One region of the Parajatrophihabitans canadensis genome, then DNA from elsewhere that is predicted to be linked to it. Evidence: riboswitches for the same ligand, from Rfam matches in the RefSeq annotation. Region 1 holds a riboswitch; the other holds the start of a gene.
The links. A riboswitch is a leader RNA that binds a small molecule or an ion and turns the genes downstream of it on or off. The one in region 1 is predicted to bind cobalamin.
Positions count from the first base shown of each region.

Region 2: another riboswitch for cobalamin. It lies ahead of bluB (5,6-dimethylbenzimidazole synthase); the one in region 1 lies ahead of cobN (cobaltochelatase subunit CobN).

Region 1 covers NZ_CM132445.1:2,997,143-3,002,955, forward strand. The annotation lists gene cobN (cobaltochelatase subunit CobN) at 1-1,689, opposite strand, end outside; cobalamin riboswitch at 1,728-1,893, opposite strand; gene ACSMXN_RS14530 (nitrite/sulfite reductase) at 1,939-3,144, shown strand; gene ACSMXN_RS14535 (precorrin-8X methylmutase) at 3,141-3,767, shown strand; gene cobJ (precorrin-3B C(17)-methyltransferase) at 3,811-5,445, shown strand; gene ACSMXN_RS14545 (cobalt-precorrin-6A reductase) at 5,431-5,813, opposite strand, start outside.
Region 2 covers NZ_CM132445.1:2,583,486-2,589,298, reverse strand. The annotation lists gene ACSMXN_RS12600 (DUF6962 family protein) at 1-9, opposite strand, end outside; gene ACSMXN_RS12595 (NUDIX hydrolase) at 190-789, shown strand; gene ACSMXN_RS12590 (hypothetical protein) at 805-1,182, opposite strand; tRNA gene ACSMXN_RS12585 (tRNA-Leu) at 1,244-1,331, opposite strand; gene ACSMXN_RS12580 (M20/M25/M40 family metallo-hydrolase) at 1,394-2,758, shown strand; gene ACSMXN_RS12575 (DUF5703 family protein) at 2,804-3,034, opposite strand; gene bluB (5,6-dimethylbenzimidazole synthase) at 3,148-3,786, opposite strand; cobalamin riboswitch at 3,876-4,070, opposite strand; gene ACSMXN_RS12565 (AAA family ATPase) at 4,138-5,813, opposite strand, start outside.

The DNA of each region.
Region 1 (5,813 bases):
GCCGGGGTCGTTGACCAGAAACGGATAGACCAACGGCAGGTTCCCGATCGCGGCGTCGGGTCCGCAGGACGCCGACATGCCCGCATTCTTACCCGGTAGCCACTCAAGATTGCCGTGCTTGCCGACATGCACCATCGCGTCCGCACCAAACTCACTGGCAAGCCAGTGATAGGCGGCCAGGTAATGATGGCTCGGCGGCAGGTCTGGATCGTGATAGATCGCGATGGGATTGGCGCCGAAACCTCGCGGCGGCTGCACCATGATCACGACGTTGCCCGCCCGCAGCGCCGCGAGCACGATCTCACCCTCGGGCTGTTGACTTCGATCGACGAACAGATCACCCGGGGCCGGACCCCAGTGTTCTTCGATCCGCGCCCGCAGATCGGCTGGAAGCGTACTGAAGAAGGCCTGATACTTCGCCGCGGACAACCGAACCGGGTTGCCCGATAGCTGATCTTCAGTCAGCCAATTCTCGTCCTGGCCGCCAGCAGCGATGAGCGCGTGGATCAGGGCATCACCGTCGCCAGCCGTGACGCCCGGCAACGCCGCCTCGCCGGTCTCGGGCCCGATGTCATAACCCGCTGAACGCATCGCCGCCAGCAAGGCCACCGCCGAAGCGGGCGTATCCAAACCCACCGCGTTACCGATGCGCGCATGTTTGGTGGGATAGGCCGACAGCATCAGCACAATTCGTCGCTCAGCCGGCGGCAAGTGCCGCAGGCGAGCATGCTTCACGGCGATACCGGCCACCCGCGCGGCACGTTCGTGATCGGCAACATAGGACGTCAGCCCGTCCGGCCCAACCTCCTTGAACGAGAACGGGACGGTGATCAGCCGGCCGTCGAATTCCGGAATGGCGATCTGCGTCGCGGCATCGAGGGGAGACAACCCCTCGCCGCTGTCCTCCCATACCGCTCGCGAGGAGGTCAGACAAAGCCCTTGCAGGATCGGAACGTCCAGCGCCGCCAGCGCGCCGACGTCCCAGTCCTCATCTGAGCCGCCCGCGCCTACGTCGGCGGGCTTGCTACCGCCCGCGGCGAGGACCGTTACCACCAGCGCGTCAGCCCTGCCCAGTGTGTGCATGAGCTCTGGTTCGGAAACCCGAAGCGAAGAGCAGTAGATCGGCATTGGTAGGCCGCCTGCGTCCTCGATCGCGTCGCACAGCGTATGCACGAAGCCGGTGTTTCCAGCCAGCTGGTGAGCGCGGTAGAACAGCACCGCGACGACGGGACGGTCGACGGCGATGTCGTCGACCGAAGAATTCGGACGCTCCAACGCGCCCCAGGTCGGCGTCTGCGCGGGAGGTTCGAAGCCGAACCCGGTAAGCAAGACTGCATCCGACAGAAAGTTGTAAAGCTGGCCCAGATTCTGGCTGCCGCCCTGGGCGAGGTAGACGTGCGTCTCGGCCACCAAACCACCGGCAACCGTGGACAGCTCCATCAGCTCCGCATCAGGTGCCTGCTCGCCACCGAGCACCACAACGGGCAGACCGGACGCGAGCACCCTGTCCAGGCCGTCCTCCCAGGCTCGCCGACCACCGAGAATCCGAACTACTACGACCTCGGCACCCTGCAACAACTCATCGAGTGCGCCCGGCAGGACTCGTGCCGGATTGGCCAGCCGGTAGTCGGCCCCGCTTTCCCGGGCGCTCAGCAGATCGGTATCGGATGTCGACAACAGCAGAATCACGGGCAGTACTCCAAGCTCTGGCGAGGTCCGCGCCCCGGTGAGTTTTTGCTGCGACAGAGAGTTCCTGGCTTCGGAGCACCCGATTTCGGGCTATTTCACTCTCCGTGACAGTGGCGGGACCGCACCGGATTCACACCGGTTTCCTGCACATGACGCTGCATCTTTCGTCCACAAGCGTCCCACACCGTCTCGGGCAGCACCGCGCCGCTCTGAAACATCCACATTGGGCCGCGCCGTACGATCCCCCTCATGGCCGAGACCCGACTGCGCAGCGATGCCTGCCCAGGCGCGCTCACTGTGCACGTGGCTGCAGACGGCGGGTTGGCCCGGGTTCGATTGCCCGGTGGGCTGATCACGGCAGCGGCGCTACGGGTGCTGGCAACGGCCGCCTCCGACTTGGGCGATGGCGAACTCGAACTGACCTCCCGGGGCAATATCCAGCTCCGTGGCCTCGCTCCAGGTGCGGAATTCGACCTCGGTGAGCGTATTGCGGCAGTGGGGCTGCTCCCGTCGCCATCGCATGAGCGCGTACGCAACATCGTCGCTTCGCCGTTGGCTGGAATCGACCGGCCAGACATCCCGAGCACTGGTCAAACGACCGAGCTCGCGGAGCTGGCGCAGGAGCTGGACCGCAAGCTGTGCGCCGAACCGATGCTGGCCGAACTGCCGGGTCGGTTCCTGTTCGGCCTCGATGATGGCCGCGGCGACATCCTCGCCCTCGAGCCGGACCTCACTGCGTTTGCGAGTACCCCAGGCCGGTTTCAAATCTGGCAGCCGCACGCAGATCGAGGCTGCGAGGTGCCGGTCGAAGGCGTCACCGACACGCTGGTGGCCGGCGCACTGATGTTTCTGCAGGAACGCAAGGCAACAAACTCGAAGGCTTGGCGCATCAGTGAGCTCCCGGACTCAGCGCGGCACGTGACTGACCGGCTCATCGCTGAGTTCGGTGCGTCGCCCGCGGCCGGCACGCGCGGACCGCTGTTCGCCGGCGTACCGGCAGGCACAGCCGAACCAGCAGGCATTGTCGAACAGCCGGATGGACGTTCGGCCCTGGTGGTTCTGGCACCGCTGGGTCGGCTCTCCGGCCAGCAGGTCCATTTTCTCGCGAGCAAGGCAGGCAGCCGAGGACTACGCATCACCCCGTGGCGCAGCGTCGTCGTGCCTGATCTGGTCGACGTGGGCTCGGTTGCCCAAGCGGCGGCTGAGTTCGGACTTGGCGTCGACACGGACTCGCCCTGGTATCACATCAGCACCTGCGCCGGGCGTCCTGGTTGTGCAAAGGCATTGGCCGACGTGCGCGCGGATGCCATCGCCGAGCTGGAACGATCGGGCACACCGCAATACACCGTGAGGTGGAGCGGTTGCGAACGACAATGCGGTCGCCCCCGACATACCGCAGTTCATCTAATTGCGACCGGCAACGGTTACCGACGAATGGAAAACGGAATTTCGTGATCGAGTACATCCGCGATGGATCAGAGATCTATCGCCAATCCTTCGCCACCATTCGCCGGGAAGCTGATTTGAGCGGCGTGGCCGCCGACCTGTCACCCATCGTCGTACGGATGATTCACGCCTGTGGAATGGTCGATCTGCCCGCCGACGTTGGGTACTCCCCCGGTGTTGTTAGCGCGGCCCGATCGGCCTTGCGCTCCGGAGCACCCATCCTGTGCGATGCGAAAATGGTCGCCAGCGGCATAACGAGATCACGATTACCCGCCGACAACGAGATCATCTGCACTCTCGACGAGCAATCCGTCCCCGAACTGGCCAAGCGCACTGGTACCACTCGTTCGGCGGCCGCGATGGATCTGTGGGGCCAGCGGATGGCCGGCGCGGTCGTGGCAATCGGCAACGCACCGACTGCCCTGTTCCATCTACTGGAGCTTGTCGAGGCCGGTGCCCCGAGACCGGCCGCGGTAATCGGCATACCAGTGGGGTTCATCGGAGCCGCCGAATCCAAGCAGGCACTCGAGCGCAACGTGCTCGGTCTGGAATATCTCGTGGTTCACGGACGCCGAGGTGGTAGCGCCATCACCGTCGCCGCCGTCAACGCAATCGCAAGCGAGACTGAGTGAGCGACGTAGCGAGCGCCAGCGAGCGAGAAGCGGAGCGGAGCGAATGGGCAGCCCGATGATCGAATTCGGCAAGCTCTACGGAGTGGGATTGGGGCCCGGTGACCCTGAACTGGTAACGATCAAGGCCGCTCGCCTGATTGGCCAGGCTGATGTCGTGGCGTTTCATTCAGCACGACACGGCCGATCCATTGCCCGCGGCATAGCCGAACCGTACCTGCGCGCCGGCCAGATCGAGGAACAGCTGACATACCCCGTCACCACCGAGACCACCGATCATCCTGGCGGCTACACCGGCGCGATGGCCGACTTCTACACCGACGCTGCCCAGCGATTGGCGACTCATCTCGAAGCCGGTCGCGATGTGGTGTTGCTGGCCGAGGGCGACCCGCTGTTCTTTTCCTCATACATGCACATGCACAAACGACTGGCAGGTCGATTCGAGACATACATCGTTCCGGGAATCACCTCAGTGAGCGCAGCCAGTGCAGCAGCTGGCACACCACTTGTCGAAGCCGACGAGGTGCTGACCGTCTTGCCTGGCACCTTGCCCCCGGAGATTCTTGCCGAGCGGCTCCGAACGACTGATGCCGCAGCAATCATGAAGGTCAGCCGGGGTTTCGCCGGAATCCAGGCTGCACTGCGCGAAGCCGGACGACTTGACGATGCGATCTACGTCGAACGAGCCTCGACTGTCGCCGAACGAAGCGGCCCCGCGGCCGATGTAGATCCGGACTCGGTGCCGTACATGGGCATCGTCATCGTTCCCGGACCAATCGCCGCGTCGGGACCGACAGTGCATTCCACTGCCAGCAGTGTCGATCTGTCGGCGGCGGTCTCGAACACCACCCAGCCAGAAACCGCCGCTACTGAAACGGATCAGCATCCCATCGGACGAGTCGATGTCGTGGGGCTCGGGCCTGCCGGCCGAGATTGGCTCACTCCGCAAGCCCAACTCGCGCTGGCGTCGGCAGAACATATCGTCGGCTACGGGCCATATGTCGATCGGGTTGCGGTAAATCCTCGACAGCATCGGCACTCCAGCGACAACAAGGTGGAATCCGAGCGCGCCGAGTTCGCCCTGGATCTCGCCCGCCGCGGATCGCGCGTCGCAGTGGTTTCATCTGGTGATCCCGGCGTCTTCGCGATGGCCAGCGCTGTCATCGAAGCGGCGGCCCAGCCGGAATACGCCGGGATCGACGTGACCGTCGTCCCAGGGCTGACCGCCGCCCAAGCGGTAGCGAGTCAGGTCGGTGCACCGCTGGGCCACGACTTCTGCATTATCTCGCTTTCCGATCGGCTCAAACCATGGTCGATCGTCGCCAAGCGGCTCGAAGCGGCCGCAGGCGCTGATCTCGTCATCGCGCTGTACAACCCGGCTTCGAAGTCACGGCGGGAACAGATCGTCGAGACCAAGAACCTACTGCTGAAACATCGCGACCCGCAGACTCCAGTGATAGTTGGACGCGCCGTCGGATCGGCCGAGCAGGAGATTCACGTGCTCACCCTGGAAGAGCTTGATCCGAGTCAAATCGACATGCGCTGCCTACTGATCATCGGCTCGTCACAGACCAGGACGACCCCCGGACCGCACGGGCAGCTCAGAGTGTTCACCCCGCGCCGCTATCCGACCGCGGATCCAGCCGAAGACCCATCCGGCGCACAATCAACCAGCGGCTGAGGGCCGTCCGGCGAGACGCTCAGCCCAACCGACGGCTGCCCGGACGGAGTCCACCTGATCGATGCCTCCGTTGCCCTCCACGGTCGGTGGCAGTGCCGGCCGATCTACCATCACAACCACGACGCCCAGTTGCCGCGCAGCTACCAGCTTTGCGAAGGTCATGGTGCCGCCGCTGTCCTTGGTAACGAGGACCTCGACGCGGTGCTCGGTCATCAACTCGCGTTCGCCCACGACGGTGTAGGGGCCACGGTCAAGGATGAGGGTTGAGTGCCGGGGCAGCGGTGCGACCGGCGGGTCAACTGACCTTATGACGAAGCGGTGGCGCTCATCATCTGCGAACGCGGCCAGATCCCGCCGTCCTGTGGTGA
Region 2 (5,813 bases), 410 kb from region 1:
CGCAAGCATGCCGTCCACGCTACGCGCTCGAAACTCGGCCGCTCTGCTGCGCCTTGGCGGCCATGGGAGCGCAACTGACCAGGTGCATGCTCAGCGACGGTTGCCGAGGAGCGCCCGTGCCGGCGATCGTTCCGACCAGGTGTGCTGAACAACGTGTTGACTATGCGCTCGGATGACAGAATTACGACCATGACCGCGGTATCCAACCATCCCGTCTATGAATTGATCGCCTCGATTCAGACGCTTGACGATCTTGCTAGGGAACACAAGGCTCAAGCGTTGCGGTGGCTGAACCAGACAGGCGACATCTACCGCCGAGTGAAGCCGCACCTACCGTCGCCTCACCTCGTGGCCTATTTCCTCGTCGTCGACCGCCAGTCCGGGAGGGTGTTGCTGTGCGATCACCGGTTGTCGGGCCTATGGCTGCCGACGGGTGGACATGTGGAACGAGGAGAAGATCCCGTCGACACAGTGCGACGCGAGGCGATGGAGGAACTTGGGATCGAGGCGCAGTTCGAAGTCGGCTACGGGCCTCGGCCGTTCTTTCTCACGATGACCGACACAGTCGGTCAGCCAGAAGAACGACACACTGACGTCAGCCTGTGGTTCGCACTTTCCGGGTCTCCCGAGCTGCCAATAAAATCCGACGATCGGGAGTTCTTCGGCGTGCGTTGGTGGAGCCGGGCGGAGTTGCTCGCCGCAGATTCTGCCCGTTTCGAGCCGCACCTGCTGCGTGCACTCGATGCCCTTGCATCAATCGTTAGCAGGTATCGATCAGGTCCCTCCTGATCGTGACTCCTATGCTCACTCCGCGCTACGTCCGGCTCGCTTGAGCCCGTCTTGATTCGCCGCTAGAAGGCGGTCTTGTAGGTATCGATCGCTCGCCGACTTGAGCCAGCCCAAGGTGGCGACGAGAACTTCATCTTGAGAGAGCTTCGAAGTATCGAGACGGTGCCAATCCCAGCGATCAGCGAAGCTGCGAAAAACAGCGATGAGTTCGCCCTGATGCCGTATAAATGCCTCAGCCCCAGCACCCTCGAAGCCCTGGACTGGCGAAGCAGCATGAGCCTGCCTTGCTGCGGGAGATGCAGCGCAGGTGTCCAGGCCGGCCTGCTCTTGCCGCAGCACGGTCCAAGGATTGGCTGCCTTTCTCGCAAACTCGAATGAACGTTCGGTGCCCATTTAGACCCCTACTAGCGTGGGTCCTCACTTAAGCAAAAATTCAGGAAAAATACACCGAATGTGGTGTCCGAGGGGGGACTTGAACCCCCACGCCCGATAAAGGGCACTAGCACCTCAAGCTAGCGCGTCTGCCATTCCGCCACCCGGACGAGTGCGAAGCAGAAGTCTAGCCGACGGATTCTGGCGCTTGGAACACTGGTAGGAAGGACTCATGACTTCCGCCGCAGAACCGCGCCTCAGTCCCGGATCAAGCACCGCCACGACGGCTGAAAGCGCTGCGGGGGCCGAGGTCGTATCTCTGCTCTCAGATCTCATCCGGATCAACACCTCGAATCCGACGCACCCTGAACGACCAGCGGCAGAATGGGTGGCCGCTCGGCTCGACGAGGTCGGCATCGAATCGGTCATCCTTGAATCCGAGCCCGGCCGTGCATCAACCATCGCGCGGATCAAGGGGACGGACCCGAATCGTAAGCCGCTGTTGATCCACGGCCATCTCGACGTCGTTCCGGCCGAGAAATCGGAATGGTCGGTTGACCCGTTCGCAGGCGAGGTGAAGGACAACTATGTCTGGGGCCGGGGCGCCGTGGATATGAAGAATATGGACGCGATGACGCTTGCCGTGGTCAGGGATTGGTCGCGGCGAGGCATCCAACCGGACCGCGACATCGTCCTCGCCTTCGTATCGGACGAAGAAGCCGGCGGCCTCAAAGGTGCGCACTGGCTGGTCGACAATCATCCTGACTACTTCGCCGACTGCACCGAAGCGATTAGCGAGGTCGGCGGGTTCTCGGTGACAGTTGGGGGCGACCTGCGTCTATATCTGATCCAAACCGCTGAAAAGGGCATCGGGTGGCTCAAGTTGCGCGCAGAGGGGCGACCGGGGCACGGCTCCATGGTGCACGGTGATAATGCCGTAACGGCTCTCGCGCGCGCGGTCACTCGAATCGGGGAGCACGAGTTTCCCGTCCACCTGACTCCGACTGTTCGCGAGTTTTTGAGTCGAATCGCCACCGTGACCGGGTTGCCGATCGATCCCGACGATCCAGGTTCGGCTTTGCCGCAACTCGGCGGTATGGCGCGGATGATTGGTGCATCCCTCCGCAATACGGCGAACCCGACGATGTTGTCCGCGGGATACAAGGCCAACGTCATTCCGTCTTCGGCGGAGGCGACAATTGATGCGCGTTTCCTGCCTGGCCATGAACCGGAGTTGTTCGAGACGATTGATGCGATCATCGCCTCGGCCGCCACGCCTGGCACCTCGATATCCAGGGAGTTCGTCACCAAGGACATAGCAGTCGAGACCGAGTTCGACGGCGAGATCGTCGATGCCATGGCGGCGGCGTTGAAGGCCGAGGACCCGTCCGCGATCGCGGTGCCTTACCTGATGTCGGGCGGCACGGACGCCAAGTCGTTTTCGCAACTCGGTATCCGAAACTTCGGCTTTTCGCCGTTGCTCTTGCCTGCCGATCTTGACTTTTCGTCACTGTTCCACGGCATCGACGAGCGCGTGCCCGTGGATGCGCTGCAGTTTGGCGTGCGCGTTCTCGATCGGTTCCTGAAAGCGTGCTGAGCCACGTTCGTAGCGGTTGGCAGGCCAGCGCCAGCTGAACCCGGGTTAGGCGATCAGACCCGGCATCGGCAGGGCATCAGCCAAGCGGCGTTTACGTCTGAGCAGGATCTGACGGGAGCCGTCCTCGTATTTGCGGACTCGAGCGAGTTCCCAGCCGCCATATTCGGCGTGTAACGCCAGCCGCACCGCCGCGTTCACCCTCGTGACATCGGAGGGGATGCGCAGCGGTGCGTACTCCCAGTCTGGATCAGAGTCCGCCCTGTTCTCTGTCGGCATCCCGCAATTGTGCCTCTAGATGTCATCGAAATCAGCACCCGGGAGCGGATCTGAGCCCACTTTGCCAAAATATGCGGGGATCGGACCGCGCCGATGCGCGCGGTGGCCGTGCCTCAGATCGTTCCATCAGATCGGATGCCATAGCAGTCGTTGTGGATCGCATCGGCAAGCGGTCGACGAGCACGCCAGCCGTGCCGTTCCAGATCGGGAATGGTGGCGAGCTCAGACACGGGACCCACACACAGCCATGCCACCGGGCGTATTTGCGTCGGAATCTTCAACAGGCGCTGCAGAAATTCCTCCCGGTAAAAGGAGACCCAGCCGAGACCGAGTCCTTCTGCCGTCGCTGCCAGCCACAGGTTCTGAATCGCCAAACAGGTGGAATACAAGCCCGCATCGGCAATTGCGTGCCGTCCCAAGATCGCCGGACCACCCCGTTCAGAGTCGTACGTGACGACGATGCCAACGCTCGAGTCCATGATCCCTTCTATCTTGATTCGGCTGAAGGTTCGCTGCTGCACCGTTGTCAACGACTGCTCGAAAACGCGCTTCTCCTCTGATACATGCGCCTTGAAGGCCCGTCGCAATTCCTGGCTACGGACGATGACGAAATCCCACGGCTGAGTCAGGCCCACGCTCGGCGCTGAGTGCGCTGCCCCCAAGACGCGCCGCAGGCTGTCAGGATCGAGTGGCGCACCCGTGAACTCGGCTCGTACGTCGCGCCGGCGCTCGATCGCGTCATAGACGTCCATAAGTGGGCGCAGCGCAGCTCGCGCTTGTGTTGTGTTGTCAGTCCGTTGTGGCGTCGATGTCATGGCAGGCTCCCGCATCCGGCCGCCGAGGCGGCATTCTGAGCGAGGCCGGTCTTCGGACTTCCGGATCGCTGTCGCGAGATCGCCTTCCCAGGCCGTTGAGCCCAGTGACTGCGCAAAGCGCGTGATCTCTGACTAGCCGGTTACCGCAGCGGGCCCTGTGCCGGAGTCGCACCGGCTTTCCGATTCTCCCCGGACGGGGCACCTCGCAGGTATTGCCAAATGGCACCCTAGCCTTCGAGCTGCGATCACAAAGCTGCGGCCATCATCCTCGCCGTAGCGAAGGCCGGTTCAGCCGAGGAAATCGCGTAAGGCGGTTCGTCGCGGCTTTGATCCGATGTCGTGGACAGCGCGGGCCACCGCTGGCCCCGCGCCATGGACGATTGACAGATGCCGCTGCGCCCGCGTCAGTGCCGTGTACACCAACGGACGGGACAACATCCGGCCACCTTCGGGCGGCAGCACCACGATCACCGCACCGAATTCCGAGCCCTGTGCGCGATGGACAGTGATGGCCCAACCGTGACTGATGTCGGCGAGCACCTTGCCGGTAACCTCGGCCGGCCCGGATCCGAAATCTATCGTCACGACCTTGTCGGCGACCTTGGTCACCACTCCGACCTCGCCATTCGCAAACCCTGTCGGCGTCACCTCGAGGTGGTTGGCGGTGGCGACCACCCGATCTCCCACATCGAATCGACCGAACAGCTGTTTAGACACGGGTGGATTCAGTTTCGCCTTGAGGGCCGCGTTGAGGGCGATCGTGCCGGCGGGACCTTTGTGTACCGGCGTCACGACCTGTATCTGCTCGGTTTTGATACCGAGCGCCCGGGGGATCGAGTCCGTCATGAGCTGTACGACGCGGTGCGCGCATTCGGCAGAGCCACGCGCTGGGACGATGACCACCTCCCGATCTGGCGAATCTACGGCTGGCAGATCACCTTCACGGACTGCGGTGGCCAGGCGCGCGATCGCGCCGCCCGCGTCCTGCCGGTAAAGCGTCGTAAGTTCAACGACAGGGACGACGGCCGAGGCAATCAGGTCAGCGAGCACCTGGCCAGGCCCGATTGACGGTAACTGGGCAGCATCGCCGACGATCATCAGGTGGGTACCGTCCGCGCACGCACGCAGCAGCGCGGCGGCGAGTTCCACATCTAGCATCGAGGCCTCATCAACGACGACAAGATCCTGATCGAGCGGCCAGTCAGGTCCGCGCGAAAAGCCGGCTGAGAAATCGACGATAGCGCTGGTGCCGTCCGTACCCGTTGTCGCACGCGGCTGAACGCCGAGCAGACGGTGAATCGTTGTGGCCTCCGCATCGCAGAGCTCGGCCAGGCGCTTGGCCGCGCGTCCGGTCGGCGCCGCCAGAGCCACCGATTTTCCGATCCGTTCCGCTTCACGGACGACCGTCGCCACAGTGCGGCTCTTTCCCGTTCCCGGGCCACCGGTCAACACGCTGACACCGTGGTCAAGGGCGTTGTCGACGGCAGAGCGCTGGACCGAGTCGAGCGCATCAGGATCAATGACCTCAGACTTTCGCCGCTTGCCGGCACGCGCCTTTCCGATAAGTGCGGCGGTATCAGTAAGTCGATGAATCGCCTCGGCAATCGCGCGTTCGGCCTCGGCATACCGTTTGAGAGCCAGTTGAGAATCGACCACCGAATCTAGGGCCTCGACGACCTCACCGGCGCACGCATCGGCGATGGCTTTAGCCGGATCGGCAACTCGGTGAAGTTCTAGATCCACCGTGACTTGCTCTACCGTGCTGACGGTGTGGCCCTCGCGAGCGGCCTGGCTGAGCGACCAGCCGACGAGCGCGCGTGAGCGTCGGGGATCGCCTTGCAGTACACCGGGAATCGCTGCGCGCCCGAGGGCGTCGGCGTCGGCGACCTCTACTCCGGTGAGCTGGAGCAAGCGCCAGGGGTCATCCTTGAGCAACCGCTCCGCCCCTGGGCCAAAGGTTTCCA